2 regions of the Arthrobacter sp. MMS24-T111 genome follow, and region 1 is predicted to be linked to the other one. Evidence: riboswitches for the same ligand, from Rfam matches in the RefSeq annotation. Region 1 holds a riboswitch; the other holds the start of a gene.
What was found. Region 1 has a riboswitch for thiamine pyrophosphate ahead of ACX5I6_RS03220 (ECF transporter S component). Riboswitches for the same ligand answer to the same signal wherever they lie in the genome.
Positions count from the first base shown of each region.

Region 2: it holds a riboswitch for thiamine pyrophosphate, as region 1 does, so the genes downstream of both, thiC (phosphomethylpyrimidine synthase ThiC) here and ACX5I6_RS03220 (ECF transporter S component) in region 1, are expected to answer to the same signal.

Region 1 covers NZ_JBTZRO010000001.1:704,259-711,849, forward strand. Annotated here, with positions in the region: gene ACX5I6_RS03205 (UDP-N-acetylglucosamine 1-carboxyvinyltransferase) at 1-812, opposite strand, end outside; gene ACX5I6_RS03210 (energy-coupling factor transporter transmembrane component T family protein) at 919-1,719, opposite strand; gene ACX5I6_RS03215 (ABC transporter ATP-binding protein) at 1,716-3,263, opposite strand; gene ACX5I6_RS03220 (ECF transporter S component) at 3,263-3,886, opposite strand; TPP riboswitch at 3,954-4,093, opposite strand; gene ACX5I6_RS03225 (DUF4235 domain-containing protein) at 4,313-4,576, shown strand; gene mnhG (monovalent cation/H(+) antiporter subunit G) at 4,589-4,990, opposite strand; gene ACX5I6_RS03235 (monovalent cation/H+ antiporter complex subunit F) at 4,980-5,258, opposite strand; gene ACX5I6_RS03240 (Na+/H+ antiporter subunit E) at 5,255-5,800, opposite strand; partial or broken gene ACX5I6_RS03245 (Na+/H+ antiporter subunit D) at 5,797-7,399, opposite strand; gene ACX5I6_RS03250 (Na(+)/H(+) antiporter subunit C) at 7,396-7,591, opposite strand, start outside.
Region 2 covers NZ_JBTZRO010000001.1:2,841,140-2,848,730, reverse strand. Annotated here, with positions in the region: gene ACX5I6_RS13320 (hypothetical protein) at 17-472, opposite strand; partial or broken gene ACX5I6_RS13315 (VOC family protein) at 636-1,510, opposite strand; gene ACX5I6_RS13310 (amidohydrolase family protein) at 1,611-2,693, opposite strand; TPP riboswitch at 2,774-2,881, shown strand; gene thiC (phosphomethylpyrimidine synthase ThiC) at 2,877-4,727, shown strand; gene ACX5I6_RS13300 (alpha/beta fold hydrolase) at 4,724-5,458, opposite strand; gene ffh (signal recognition particle protein) at 5,501-7,084, opposite strand; gene ACX5I6_RS13290 (glucose-6-phosphate dehydrogenase) at 7,169-7,591, shown strand, end outside.

The DNA of each region.
Region 1 (7,591 bases):
AAGCACAGGTCCTGCACCATGTAGTTGGGGCTGGCGTTGCGGATCACGGTTGTTCCCGGCCGGTGGGCCGCCGCCATGATCGCATTCTCGGTAACGGTGTCCCCCCGTTCGGTGAGGACAAACGAACGGTCCCGGGTGTCCGCGGGAGGCGCCTGGACCGTGTAGAAACCTGCGGTGGCTTCCACCGAGAGCCCGAATTCGCGCAGCGCCTGCATGTGGGGTTCCACCGTGCGGGTCCCGAGGTCGCAGCCGCCGGCGTAGGGCAGCCGGTACTCCCGTGACTCGTCCAGGAGGGGGCCCAGCAGCATGATGACGCTGCGGGTGCGCCGGGCCGCGTCCACGTCCATCCCTTCCAGGTCCAGGACGGCCGGGCGGCGCAGGCGGAGATCCGTGTCGTTGAGCCAGGTGCATTCCACGCCGATGCTGGTCAGCACTTCGACGATACGGTTGACTTCTTCGATCCGGGCCAGGCGGCGCAACACGGTGGTGCCCCGGTTGATCAGGCTGGCGCACAGCAGCGCCACGCCGGCGTTCTTGCTGCTGTTGACGTCCACCGCACCGGAGAGGGTACGGCCGCCCTCCACCCGCAGGTGCGTCATCCTGGGTTTACCCACGTTGACGATGCTCCGGTCGAAGATGTTCTCCAGCCGCTGGATCATCTTGAGGCTGAGGTTCTGCTTGCCTTGTTCCATCCGGGCGACGGCGCTCTGGCTGGTTCCGAGTTCGGAAGCCAACTGGCCCTGGGTCCAGCCCTTCTCGGTCCGGGCGTTCCTCAACATGGCGGCGACGTGGCCGGCGGTCTCCTGAGTCATGACGAAAATATATCATAAATGAGATAGCAGGCCGGAGCGCGGCCATCCGGGTGTTTATATGGGGTAACCTACCCGCTACATGCGATAGTACCGCCAGGTAACCCCGTTAGCTGCCCAACCACACCATGTTCCAACGGCCCGCGGCAAGCGCCGCACCAAGGGCACAGCCGGCGATCAGGACGCCGCCGCCCACCACCCACAGGTCCAGGACGCTGAACGTTGATTCCCGGGCCCAGGTCCGCTGAGCGCCGCCGAAACCCCGCGCTTCCATGGTCACGGCAAGCCTCGACGCACGGCGGATCGCCTGCACCAGGAGCCCGAAACTCTGCCCCAGGGTCGCCTTTACCCGCTGGACCACGTTGCCGCGCGACCCCACGCCGCGGGCACGCCGGGCCATGCCGATGGTCTGCCATTCCTCGGCCATGAGCCCCACCAGGCGCATCGCCGCCAGCGTTCCCAGGACGAACCGGTGCGGCAGGCGCGCCTTCTGTGCCAGCGCATCGGCAAGGTCCGTCGGATCGGTACAGCTCATCAGGAGCACCGCCGGAAGGGCGATCGCGAAGCCCCGCAGCAGGAAGCCGATGCCCAGCTGGAGGGAGCCTTCGCTCATGGTCCAGATGCCGGCGTCGAGCAGGATCCTCCCGCTGTCCGGCGCCAGGATGGAGGTGCTCCAGCCGCCGATGGCGGCGGCGAGGATCAGCGGCCAGCCCCGCTGCCAGAGCAGGGACGCGGTGAGGCCGGCCAGGGGAAACAGCATCAACTCGAAGACCAGGGCCACGGACGCGGACACCCAGTCGATGGACAGTGCCAGGACCGCGGTGATCAGCACGACAGCGGCAAATTTGCTCAGCGGGTTGGCCCGGGCAAGGAGGGCGCGGTTGCCGTCCAGGGTCAGCTGCTGCCTCATGGCGCCACCGGTTCCGCAGCGGCCAGCCGCAGCTCGGCCCCGCCCAAAGCCTGGGTGAATTCGGCGTCGTGGGTCACGGACACCACGGCCGTGCCGGCGTCCAGGAGTTCGGACAGGAACGAGGCCAGCTCTGCCCAGGTGTTGGCGTCCTGCCCGAACGTCGGCTCGTCCAGGACCAGCACCTGCGGGCTGGCGGCCAGGACCGTGGCCACGGACAGCCGCCGCTTCTCCCCGCCGGACAATGTGTAGGGATTGGCGTCCACCAGCCGGGTGAGCCGCAGCCGCTCAAGCAGCTCCTCCACCCGGTCCTCGCCGTGGCCCAGGTGCCGCGGCCCGAACAGCAGCTCGTCCAACACCTTGCCCGTCACGAACTGGTGCTCCGGTTCCTGGAACACGGTGCCCACCCGTGAGATCAACTGCTCGGCCTTCCACGCGTAGGGGTCGATCCCGGCACCGCGGCTAAGGTCCACCGTGGCGGACACCTTTCCGGCCACCGGTTCAAGGAGCCCGGCAAGGGTCAGTGCGAACGTTGATTTCCCGGCGCCGTTCGGGCCGGTGACGGCCAGCGCCTGGCCGGCCCTGACCTGCGCGGCAACACCCTCCTGGACAGGAACCGGCGGGATTTTCCGGAAGCCTTTGCGGCGGGGACGCTCGCGGGAGACGGCCAGGTCTTCGGCTGCCAGCAGGAGGTTGCCGGTTCCGGCGGCAGGGTTGCCGGACCGGCGGCGGGTGGCCGGCACATACCCCGGCACCCAGACTCCGGCTGCCGTCAGCATGGCCCGGGCCTCGCCGAGCACGCGGTCCGGAGGTCCGTCCAGGAGCACGGCGGGATCCGAGGCGGAGCCCGGCTGCAGGACCACGATCCGGTCCACCAGGTCCTTCCAGACGGAAACCCGGTGCTCCACCACCACCAGGGTGGCACCGGTCTTGTCCAGGCAGCGTGCCACGGCGTCACGGACCTCCAGGACGCCGTCCGGGTCGAGGTTGGCGGTGGGCTCATCCAGCAAGATCAGCCCGGGGCGCATCGCCAGGATGCCCGCCAGCGCCAGACGCTGTTTCTGCCCGCCGGAGAGGGCCGACGTCGGGTGGTCCAGCGGGAGGTGGGAGAGTCCGACGTCGGCAAGCGCCTCGTGCACGCGCGCCCAGATGGCGTCGCGGGGCACGGCAAGGTTCTCGGCGCCGAAGGCGACGTCATCCCCCACCCGGGAGAGGACCACCTGGGTCTCCGGGTCCTGCTGCATGAGGCCGGACCGGCCTCGACGCTCGCGGGGTGGAGCGCCGTCGACCAGCAACGAACCGGACTCGTCCGCGTCGCCGGCCTCGCCGTCGTCGTTAATGTCGCCCAGGACCCCGGCGAGGGCATGCAGGAGCGTCGATTTCCCGGCACCCGAGGGACCGAGCAGGAGTACCCGCTCTCCGGGGCGGATATCCAGGTCGAGGGCGTGGACTGCAGGTTTGGCCCTGCCGGCATGCCGCCAGCCCCAGCCACGGGCCGTAATGGCGGCAGGGCGCACGCCTCCTGCGGCGTCCTGGGAGGGCGCCATCAGGAGAAGACTGGCTCCGTTGCAGCCTTGCGGGACGCGAAAGAGCTCAGCACGCCGGTGCGGGCCAGTCCGCGGGTGGCCAGCCAGGACAATGCGCCCGCCAGCACGGCGCCGGACACCGTGGTCAGGACTATGTAGGCGAGCTTGTCCGCCCCGGAGTAGGCAATGTTCCAGCCCCAGGGTGCGAATGAGTCATTCAGGCCGCAGAAGAAGCCCGCGGCCGCCCCCGCCAAGAGGGAGACGGGCAGGTTGAACTTGCGGTAGACGAAAACCGCGAAGATGATTTCCGCGCCCAACCCCTGGATGAAACCGGAGAAAAGGACTGAGGCGCCATACTGGGAACCCATCAGGAGCTCGCCCGTTGCGGCCACGGTTTCGCAGAACAGGGCGGCTCCGGGTTTGCGGATGATGAGCATTCCCAGCACGCCGGGAATCATCCAGCCGCCGGCCAGGATCCCGGTCAGGGGCGGGTAGGCGGCGTTCATGGGGGCCGACAGGGCGGCGGCGCCCTGGTCCCAGGCCCAGAAAATGACTCCGCCGGCGATGGCCACCAGGGCCGCCACCACGATGTCGACGACGCGCCAGGACTTACTGGTGGTCTTCTTGATTGCAGCAGTACTCATGTGATCCTCCTGGGTAACAGGAGGGGAAAGTGGCTCCGGCTGGCGGACCGTTACCGGTCCGGCCGGACACTTTGAGAACTCGACTCCCTTGCGCCGGTACTAACCGGATCAGGTTCGAGGGTCTGCGGCTGTCCCGCACTCTCAGCGCCCACCTGCGGTTCCCGGCATGGCCGGTTGTCCGACGGCGGCGCTCCCCTGTCGTTTTTAGATGTTGATGTTCGCGTGTAAATACTGCCCGGTTCGGGCGTGGTCAAGTTTACACCTGGCGGGGGCTGGGCGGCGGCCATGACGGCTGTTGCACCGGATGTGACCGCGGACCGCCGTCAGCGGGCCGGAGAGGATGCCGGCCATGCCCTTGCCCGGACCAGTCCGGGTGTACGGCTAGGCTGGAGGCAGTCCGTTTTCCGCCCGCAAGGAGTACTAGGAATGAACCTCTTCATCAAGCTGCTCGGTACCGGGGTGAGCCTGGGCGCAGGCCTGGTCGGCACCAAGCTCGTCAACACCATCTGGGAAAAGACCACCGGGCAGAAGCCGCCCAGCGGCAAGGGCGAGGACGTGCCCACCAGCCTGCGGTCGGCATTGACCTTCGCACTGATCTCCGCCTCCGTCAGCGCCACCATCCAGGTCCTGGCCAACCGGGGCACCCAGCGCGCCATCACCCGCTTCGCCAAGACGCAGGACATCGTCTAGCTGCTGGCGTTTTTAGCCGTCGTCGCGGTTGTCCGTCCGGGCAGCCTCGGCGGCGGCTTTTTGCACTACGGCCTCGAGTTCATCGGCGGCGAGCAGCTCCCGGTGCAGGTGCTTGGTGCGGTAGCCGGCCCGGCCCACCATGTGCGCGGACACCGGCACCGTGAGCAGCTGGAAGATCCAGGCCACCACCAGGACCGGCCACACCCACCAGGTGCGCATCTGCAGCCCAATCGCTGCCAGCAGCAGGAACAAGCCCAGGACCTGCGGCTTGGTGGCGGCGTGCATGCGGCTCATCAGGTCCGGGAAACGGAGCAGCCCGATTGCGGCGCCCAGGGACAGGAGCGCGCCCGCCACCATGAACACCGCGGAGGCAAGGTCGATCCACGCGTCCGCGCCGGAAAAGTCAGGATTCATGGGGGTTCACCCTCCGGTCGGCGACGAACCGGGCCACCGTGACCGACCCGATGAACCCGATGATGGAGATGGCCACCACCAGCATCAGGTTGTTCAGGTGCCGGTTCACGGCCATGTCCACGCACAGGGCCCCGCCCAGGATGGCGAGCAGGACATCGGCCGCAAGGACCCGGTCCAGCAGCGAAGGGCCGCGGGCAATCCTGATGATGGCCCCGCCCGCGGCGAGGGAGAAGATGACGGCCGTGACCGCCAGGACAACGGGCATCATGCGGACGCCTCCATTCGGACGGCTTCAAGTTCTTCGGCGGAACCCATGATGCGGATCAGGCCTGCTTCGATGGACCGGACCTCGTTCCGCAGGCCCTCGATGTCCTGCTTCGAGGTGATGTTCAGTGCGTGCAGGTACAGGGTGGAGGCCGGGCGGTCTACCTCCACCACCAGGGAGCCGGGAATCAGGGAGATCACGTGACCGGTGGCCGTGACGATCAGGTCCTGGTGGCTCCGGAGCTTCACCGCGACGACGGCGTTGGTCACCTTGGGTCCGCGGACGGTGGCCAGGTACAGGACCTGGCCGCTGGCGACCACCACTTTCGCCAGGAAGGCAAAGGCAAAGGGCACGGCGTACAGGATGTTGAACCGGCCGCTGAGTTCCACCGGCGGAAGGTAGAACAGCCTGGCAACGCCCACCGCCAGCAGGGCGCCGAAGAGCAGGTTCCCGGGGCTGAAGTCCTGCCAGAGGGCACCCCACACGATCACCAGCCAGACCAGGAGGGGAAGCTCCTGGCGCAGCGAAATCCGTTTGCGGCTCATCGTCCTCCTCCCGTCACGGTGGCCGGGACGGCGGTATTGCTGCCGAGGACCGACTGGATGTACGGGGCCCGGTCGAGCATGTCCCGCGCAGCCTGGTCGGAGAGACCGAACAGCGGCCCGGCGAACACGGTCAGGGCGACGCCGAGCACCACCAGGCCAAGGGTTGATCCCACCATGGTGCGCGGAAGGAGCGTGACCGTGTTGAGTTTGGCGCCCGGCCCGGCGGCGCGCCCGGAGGGTCCGGCCAACAGCACAGGGTCCGGATGTTCGGCGTCCTCCGGCTTCCGCCAGAACGCACGGTTCCATACGCGGGCGATGGCCAGCAGCGTCAGCAGGCTGGTCAGCACCCCTCCGATCACCAGCGCGTAGGCCAGCGGGGTTCCCAGCTCAATGCCGGCCTGCAGCAGCCCCACCTTGCCGAGGAACCCGGAGAACGGGGGGATGCCGGCCAGGTTCATACCGGGGATGAAGAACAGCATTGCCAGCAGGGGCGACAGCTTGGCCAGCCCGCCGAGCCGGTCAACCGAGGAGCTTGCCGCCGCGGCGTTCGATCAGGCCGGTCACCAGGAACAGGCTGGTCTGGATGGTGATGTGGTGCGCCACGTAGAAGACCGCCGCTGCCAGGCCTGCCACGGAGGACATGGCCAGGCCGAACACCATGTACCCGATGTGGCTGACCAGGGTGAACGAGAGCAGACGCTTGATGTCGCTTTGCGCCAGCGCACCAAGGATGCCCACCACCATGGTCAGCAGTGCCACCACCATCAGTGGCGTGTTCAGGGTGTCGCCGGGGAACAGCAGCGTTTCGGTCCTGACCATGGCGTACACGCCCACCTTGGTCAACAGGCCGGCGAACACGGCGGTGACGGGTGCCGGCGCCGTGGGGTAGGAGTCGGGGAGCCAGAAGGACAGCGGGAAGACGGCGGCCTTGATGCCGAACGCCACCAGCAGCATGACGTGCAGCAGGGTCCTGGTGCCTTGGTCCAGGTCGCCCAGCTTGAGGGCGAGGTCGGCCATGTTCACTGTCCCGGTTGCCCCGTACACCATGGCGATGGCGATCAGGAAGAGCACGGAGGACACCACGGACACCACCACGTAGGTGACGCCGGCGCGGATCCGGGGCCCGGTGCCGCCCAGGGTCATGAGCACGTAGCTTGCGGTCAGCAGGATCTCGAAGCCGACGTAGAGGTTGAAGAGGTCCCCGGAGAGGAACGCGTTGGACACCCCTGCCACCAGGATCAGGTAGGTGGGGTGGAAGATCGAGACCGGGGCGTCTTCGTCGCCGTCGGCCATGCCCTGCCCCGTGGCGTACACCAGCACGGCGAGGCTCACGGCCGAGGAGACCACCAGCATCAGCGAGGAGAATTGGTCCACCACCATGACGATGCCCCAGGGCGGCAGCCAGCCCCCGATGGTCACCGCGGCGGTTCCGCTGTTCCAGGCGGACGCCAACAGGAGGCATTCCAGGGCCAAGGTGAGCGACAACAGTCCGATGCTGACCGCCCGCTGGGCCCGGGAATGCCGGATCAGGAGGAAGGTCAGTGCGGCCCCCAGGATGGGAAGGACGACGGCGAGCGGGGCCAGGCTGGCGATGTTCACTTCTTGCCGCCTTCCGGGCCGGATTCGATGGTGGGCGAGCCGGGCTGTTCTTCCGCGGCCGCCTGCTCGGCCGGCATTTCCCGGCCTCCCGCCGTGACGGTGGCAAGCGGAAACTCGGATGTTTCGGCCGGAATTTCGGCGTCGTCCTCCGCGTCGAAGCTCGGTGTTTCCGCCACCCGGAGGTCCTCCACG
Region 2 (7,591 bases), 2.1 Mb from region 1:
CGCCCTGCGGCGCCGGTCAGGCGGACCAGACGTACAGTCCGGTCCGCTCGGCGTCGTCCAGCCCGGCCGCGAGCCTGGCGAGCTGCTCCACGTAGGTCCGGGCCTGGACCGCGCCGAAGGGCATGTCGTCCTGGGCGGCCCACTGCTCGGCGACGTCTTCGAGGACATTGCCCTCGCCTTCGGTCTCGTAGGACAGGAGGTCGGCCAGCGCACGGACCATGGCAGGCGGGACTGCGAGGAGGGAGTCGCTGGCGACGTCCACCATGGTCAGCTCATAGTCGGCACCACCGGCGTGGACAGCAGTCCCGGCGAGGTCGCCGAGCTGTTCGATTTCGAAGTCGCTGACTCCCTCGATCCGCACGGCATGGCTGTCAGGACCGACGTTTGCCGCGGGCGCGCTCCCTGCGTCAAGGAGGCCGGCGCGTTTGAGCGCGGCGTCATGGGTGGCAACAAAGATCTCGGTGAAGCCCATGGCTGTTTGCCCTTCTTCCGTTGGCGGAACTGCGCGCCGGGCGCTGCCTGCGTCCCGGCCGTACGGAATCAGCCTAGTAGCTGGGGACCGGCAGGCGCACGCGCCGGGCCGGGGCCGCAGATGGCAGTTCGCGGCACTGGCCGGTCTCCGCCGGCGGCGCAGCTCAGCGGACGGCCACCCGCAGCCGGTTGCGCCACGGATCCTCGAACCGGAGTTCGGCACCGGTGTGGTGCGCGGTCACTCCGGCGACCTTGAGGCGGTCAGCCAAGGCGCCGACGTCGTCCCCTGACGGAACTTCGATGAGGACTTCGCCCAGCCCAAGGGTGTCCTTGCGGGGGCCGGCCCCGCGGCTGTTCCAGACGTTCATGGCCATGTGGTGGTGGTACCGCCCGGCGGAAACGAACAAGGCCTGCCCGTGCCAGCCCGCCGTCTTTTCGAAACCGAGCGTGCCCACGTAGAAGTCGCGCGCCGTCTGGACATCTCCCACCTGGAGGTGGACGTGTCCCACGCCTGCGGCCGTCACGCGCTGGCCTTCGAGCGATTCCTCGGTGAGGTGCTGCTCCAGGTATCGCTGCGGGGGCAGCGCGAGGCTGTCCATCACCACGTCCGTCCCGTTCCAGGACCAGTTGCTGCGTGGCCGGTCCCAGTACAGTTCGATGCCGTTGCCTTCCGGATCGGTGAAGTAGAAGGCTTCGCTGACCAGGTGGTCGGCGCTGCCGGTGAAGGACATCGGCTCGTATTGTGCGGCGGTGGCGATGGTGGCGGCAAGGGAAGCCTGGTCTTCAAACAGCAGCGCGGTGTGGAAGAGTCCGGCCTCCCCCTTCCGGGCAGGTTCAGCCCGGGGGCCGGGGCCAGATGCACCAGGGGACGGCCAAGGCGGCCCAGGTACAGTCCGCCGTCCTGCTCGGCCACCACCTCCAGGCCCAGTGCGCGCTGGTAGTAGTCGGTCATGACCTTCATGTCCCCCACCTTGAGCATCACCGTGCCCATGGCGAGGTCGGCAGGAAGCAGGTCCTGGCTGTTGGCTGATGCGGTCATTGGAGGCTCCTTGGATTGGCGGCCGTCCCGATGGCGGCCTGTCACTTCTTAAAATTACTTGAAGCTTCAATTTATTCCAAGTCCCGGGCGCCACTTTGGGTCACCGGATAATGCGGCCGCCGAGCACGACGTGTTCCAACCCCGCGATGGTCTCCGGGACCGCCCGTGGATCCTCCCGGCACACGATCACATCGGCGCGTGCCCCTTCTTCCAGGCCGTCCGCTCCGAGCCAGCGGCGGGCTGCCCAGCACGCTGCATCCAGTGCTGCAGTCATCGGCAGCCCCGCACCATGCAGGGCTAGTATTTCGTCCGCGATGCGTCCGTGGCCGATGACGCTGCCGGCGTCTGTTCCGGCGAAGATGCGCACCCCCGCGGCGTGGGCCTCGGCCACGCGCTCCAGCCTCCGCTCCCAGAGGGACCGCATGTGGGCTGCGTACCGCGGAAACTTCGGCTCCGCTTGGGCGGCGATGTCCGGGAACGTGGCGATGTTGATGAGGGTGGGCACAATCGGCACGCCCCGCTCGGCGAACCGGGGCAGGTGCCGTGGCAGCAGCCCGGTGGCGTGCTCGATGCAGTCGATGCCGGCGTCAAGCATCTGGTCCAGGGTGTCTTCGGCGAAGCAGTGGGCTGTCACCCGGGCACCTTCGTCGTGTGCAGCCTGGACCGCGTCGCGGACGACGGCGGCCGGAAAGGACGGCGCCAGGTCACCGGCGCCGCGGTCGATCCAGTCCCCCACCAGTTTGACCCAGCCGTCCCCGTCCCGGGCCTGCTTGCGCACGGCCTCTACCAGGTCCTCGGGTTCGACCTCATGGGCGAAGCCGCGCAGGTAGCGCCGGGTCCGGGCTATGTGCCGGCCTGCGCGGATCAGCACCGGGAAGTCCTTGCCGCCCTGCATCCAGCGGGTATCGGCCGGCGAGCCCGCATCGCGGACCAGGAGGGTTCCGGAATTGAGGTCCGCAAGCGCCTGTTCCTGCGCTACGGCGGCCTCGACCGGACCAGCCGGGCCCAGCCCGATGTGGCAGTGTGCGTCCACGAAGCCCGGCAGTACCCAGCCGTCAAGTACCTGATCAGGTGCCGGTGCGGGCCGGTGGAAAGTGAGCTTGCCGTGCACCGACCAGAGTCCGTGGCGCACCCGGTCCGGCGCAGCCAGGACGGGTCCGCGGAAATGAATGATTCCTGCCATCCGGGCATCCTTTCGTTGCCCGGTCAGGCTAGCATCCTCGATTGTTACAACGGGCTTCCGGACGGCTGTGGTAGCTTCGTTGCTGACCACACGGGTGCCCTTGCAGGGGCTGAGATCGGGCTGACGCAGCCTGCGACCGTTGAACCTGTCCGGGTAATGCCGGCGAAGGAAGTGAGTATTCCCTTGAGTACGCAAAACACCCAGTTGAACCCTGCCCTTGTGCCGTCCGGTTCCGATGCGGCCAACGGTCCCGGCACCGGGTCCAGTGCCGAATCCCACGTCCCGGTAACGCAGTCGCTGAAGTCGCATTCACTGGCTTACATCGACGACGCCGATGCCGGAATCCGGGTCCCGGTGACCGAGATCGCGCTGGAGCCATCACCCAACGGGCAGCCGAACGCACCTTTCCGGACTTACCGGACGGCCGGGCCGGGCAGCGACCCCGTCCTTGGGCTGGAGCCCTTCCGCGCCGAATGGATCGTGGCGCGCGGGGACACCGAGGCCTACACCGGCAGGGAACGCAACCTGCTCGACGACGGCCGCTCGGCCGTGCGCCGCGGTGCGGCCTCGGCGGAGTGGAAGGGCGCCCGGCCGGTGCCCCGCCGCGCCGTCGACGGCCATACCGTGACCCAGATGCACTACGCCCGGCAGGGCACCATCACGCAGGAAATGCGCTTCGTGGCGCTGCGGGAGAACTGCGACGTTGAACTGGTCAGGAGCGAGGTGGCCGCCGGGCGGGCCATCATCCCGAACAACATCAACCACCCTGAATCCGAGCCGATGATCATCGGCAAGGCGTTCCTGGTGAAAATCAACGCCAACATCGGTAATTCTGCCGTGACAAGCTCCATCGCCGAGGAGGTGGACAAGCTGCAGTGGGCCACCCAATGGGGTGCCGACACGGTGATGGACCTGTCCACGGGGGACGACATCCACACCACCAGGGAATGGATCATCCGCAACTCCCCTGTCCCGATCGGAACGGTTCCGATCTACCAGGCACTGGAAAAGGTCAACGGCGAGGCCAACGCGCTGACCTGGGAAATCTTCCGGGACACCGTCATTGAGCAGTGCGAGCAAGGTGTGGACTACATGACCATCCACGCCGGTGTCCTGCTGCGGTATGTCCCGCTCACGGCCAACCGGGTGACGGGCATCGTCTCGCGCGGTGGTTCCATCATGGCCGGCTGGTGCCTGGCCCACCACCAGGAGAACTTCCTGTACACGCATTTTGACGAACTTTGCGAAATCTTCGCGAAATACGACGTCGCGTTCTCCCTGGGGGACGGGTTGCGGCCCGGCTCCACGGCGGACGCCAACGACGCGGCGCAGTTCGCTGAACTGGATACGCTGGCCGAGCTGACGCAGCGCGCCTGGGAGTACGACGTCCAGGTGATGGTCGAAGGCCCCGGCCACGTGCCGTTCCACCTGGTCCGGGAAAACGTGGAGCGTCAGCAGGAGCTGTGCAAGGGTGCGCCGTTCTACACGCTCGGTCCGCTGGTGACCGATGTCGCGCCCGGCTACGACCACATCACCTCGGCAATCGGGGCCACTGAAATCGCACGGTACGGCACCGCCATGCTCTGCTACGTCACGCCCAAGGAACACCTGGGCCTGCCCAACAAAGACGACGTGAAGACCGGCGTCATCACGTACAAGATTGCGGCCCATGCAGCGGACCTGGCCAAGGGCCACCCGGGGGCGCGCGAGCGGGACGATGCTTTGTCCAAGGCACGGTTCGAATTCCGCTGGCGCGACCAGTTCGCACTTTCGCTGGACCCTGTGACGGCGGAATCGTTCCACGACGAGACGTTGCCGGCCGAACCCGCCAAGACAGCGCACTTCTGCTCCATGTGCGGACCCAAGTTCTGCTCGATGCGGATCAGCCAGGACATCCGGGATGAATACGGCTCGGCTGAGGCGCAGGCGGCGCTCACCGAGGCAGCGTCGGGGATGCGGGCGAAGAGCCAGGAGTTCCTGGCTGCCGGCGGCAAGGTCTACCTTCCGGAGTTGCAGGTGCCCGCCGGCAGCTAAGAGGCCCGGGCCGGCTCGCTGCGGCTGACCTCGCCGATGAACTGCCTGATGGTCCGGTCGCCTTCCACCGAATCATGGGGCCGGTGCCCGCCCGCGGCAACGCGGTGCAGGGCACCGGTCTCCCGCAGGTAACCGGCAATCTCCTCGTACAGCGGCTCCCAGCCCCCGGTCAGGACCAGGGTGGGGACGCCGGGAACAATATGCAGGGGCGCTTCCCACGACGGGACCTGGAGCCGCAGCCGGCGCGCGGACCGTTTCTCCTCCGTGGTGGCAGGCTGCTGCAGGTCCGTGGCATAAACCCGCCGGACGAACTCCCGTTGGAAGTCCTCGTCACTGAGCTGGTGGCGGACCTCGAGGAGCGGCTTCATCAGGCTGATGTGTGCCGCCGTGGCCGGCAGCTCCGCGGTCAGGGAGAGGCACGCCGGTTCCACCAGGGTCAGGGAGTAGACGAGGTCGGGGCGTTCGACGGCGGCCATCATGGCAGGAATGGCTCCCTGGGAGTGCGCCACCACGTGTCCGCCGGCGGCGCCGCGGCCATCATCGGCCAGGGACCGCAGCACAATGGCAGTGTCTTCGGCAAATGATGATTCAACCGGCTCCGCGACGGCGTCATAGCCCTGCCGGCGAAGGAACAGGGCGTCGAAGGACAGCGCCATGCCGTGCTGGCGGGGCCACGCGGCGGCGCCGAAAGAACCGGCGCCGTGCACGAAAACTACCCGCTGCTTGAACATGACCCAACCCTATTCCACGGCACCGACATCCGTGGGGAACTGCTACTTGCCCAGGAACTTGTCGAAGCCCTTGGGGAGGTTCAACTGCGACGGATCGAAGTCGCCGCCCTGCTGGCCGAACGCGGCACCGGTGGGCAGCGCCTTGCCTGCATTGGCTCGCCGGGCCTCGGCATCCTTGCGTTCCTGCGCAGCCTTGGCCGGGTTGCCGGACTTCGCCTTCTTCTTGGGCGCGTTCTTGGCGTTCTTCCGCGCACCCCCACCGGCACCGGGCATACCCGGCATCCCGGGCATTCCCGGCATGCCGCCCTGGGCCATCTTCTTCATCATCTTCTGGGCCTGCGCAAAGCGTTCCAGCAGGCCGTTGACCTCGGAGACGTGGACGCCGGAGCCGCGGGCGATGCGCGCCCGGCGGGATCCGTTGATGATCTTCGGGGCGAGGCGCTCGTGCGGCGTCATGGACCGGACAATTGCCTCGACGCGGTCGATTTCGCGCTCATCGAACTGCTCCAGCTGCTGCCGGATGTTCTGCGCGCCCGGCATCATCATGAGCATCTTCTTCATGGAGCCCATGTTGCGGATCTGCTGCATTTGGGCGAGGAAGTCCTCGAGGGTGAAGTCTTCCTGGTCGGCGAACTTCTTCGCCATCCGGGCTGCTTCGTCCTTGTCCCAGGACTTCTCGGCCTGCTCGATGAGGGTGAGGATGTCGCCCATGTCCAGGATGCGCGAGGCCATCCGGTCCGGGTGGAAGAGCTCGAAGTCGTCCAGGCCTTCGCCGGTGGAGGCGAACATGACCGGCTTGCCGGTCACCGAAGCGACCGACAACGCGGCACCGCCACGGGCGTCGCCGTCGAGCTTGGACAGCACGATGCCGGTGAAGTTGACGCCCTCATCGAAGGCGAGGGCCGTGTTGACCGCGTCCTGGCCGATCATGGAGTCGATCACGAAGAGGACTTCGTTCGGGACGATGGCGCGGCGGATCTGGCGGGCCTGCTCCATCATGTCCGCGTCGACGCCCAGGCGGCCTGCGGTGTCCACGATCACGACGTCGTGCAGGGTGCGCTTGGCTTCCTCGACGCCGGCACGGGCGACGGCGACCGGGTCACCGGCAGGGTGGTCCAGCTCGGTGGACGTGGCGCCGGGGTGCGGGGCGAAGACCGGCACGTTGGCGCGCTGGCCCACCACCTGGAGCTGGGTGACGGCGTTGGGGCGCTGGAGGTCGCAGGCCACCAGCATCGGGCTGTGGCCCTGGGCCTTCAGCCACTTGGACAGCTTGCCCGCCAGGGTGGTCTTGCCTGCACCCTGGAGGCCGGCCAGCATGATGATGGTGGGTCCGCTCTTGGCAAGCCGGATCCTGCGGGTTTCGCCGCCAAGGATCTCCACGAGTTCCTCGTTGACGATCTTGACGATCTGCTGGCTGGGATTCAGGGCGGCCGAGACCTCGGCGCCGAGCGCACGTTCGCGGACCTTCCCGGTGAACTCGCGGACCACCGGAACGGCGACGTCTGCGTCCAGCAGGGCACGGCGGATCTCGCGGACCGTGGCATCGACATCGGCCTCGGTGAGGCGGCCCTTGCCGCGGAGATTTTTGAAGGTTGCTGTCAACCGGTCAGAGAGTGAATTGAACACGCGCCGTGAACTTCTTTCAAGAGATGATCGGGACTCGACTACCTAGGGTATCAAGTCAGCCGCGTCAGGTGGCATGCTGGCAAAATGACGAGCCAAACATCTGTGCAGACCTTGCTCATCCTCGGCGCCTCAGGCGACCTCACCGGCCGGCTCCTCCTTCCCGGCCTTGCCCGGCTGGCGGCGGCAGGCCGGGCGGAAGGACTCCGGCTGGTAGGTGCCGGGTCGGATCCATGGACCAAGGAACAGTGGCAAGACCGGGTCCGCTCGTCGTTCACCGCCGCAGCCGGTGCGGCGGACGGCCCGGGGAATGAAGCCCTCGAAGCACTGCAGAAGGAAACGGCCTACCACCAGGTGGATGTCACGGCCAAGGGTGCCCTGGCGTCCCTGCTCGCAGGGCTCAAGGGCCCGGTGGCCGTCTATTTTGCGCTTCCGCCCCGCATCAGCCAGCAGGCCTGCGAGACACTCCAGCCGGAGGAAGTTCCCGTGGGCACCCGGCTGGTCATGGAG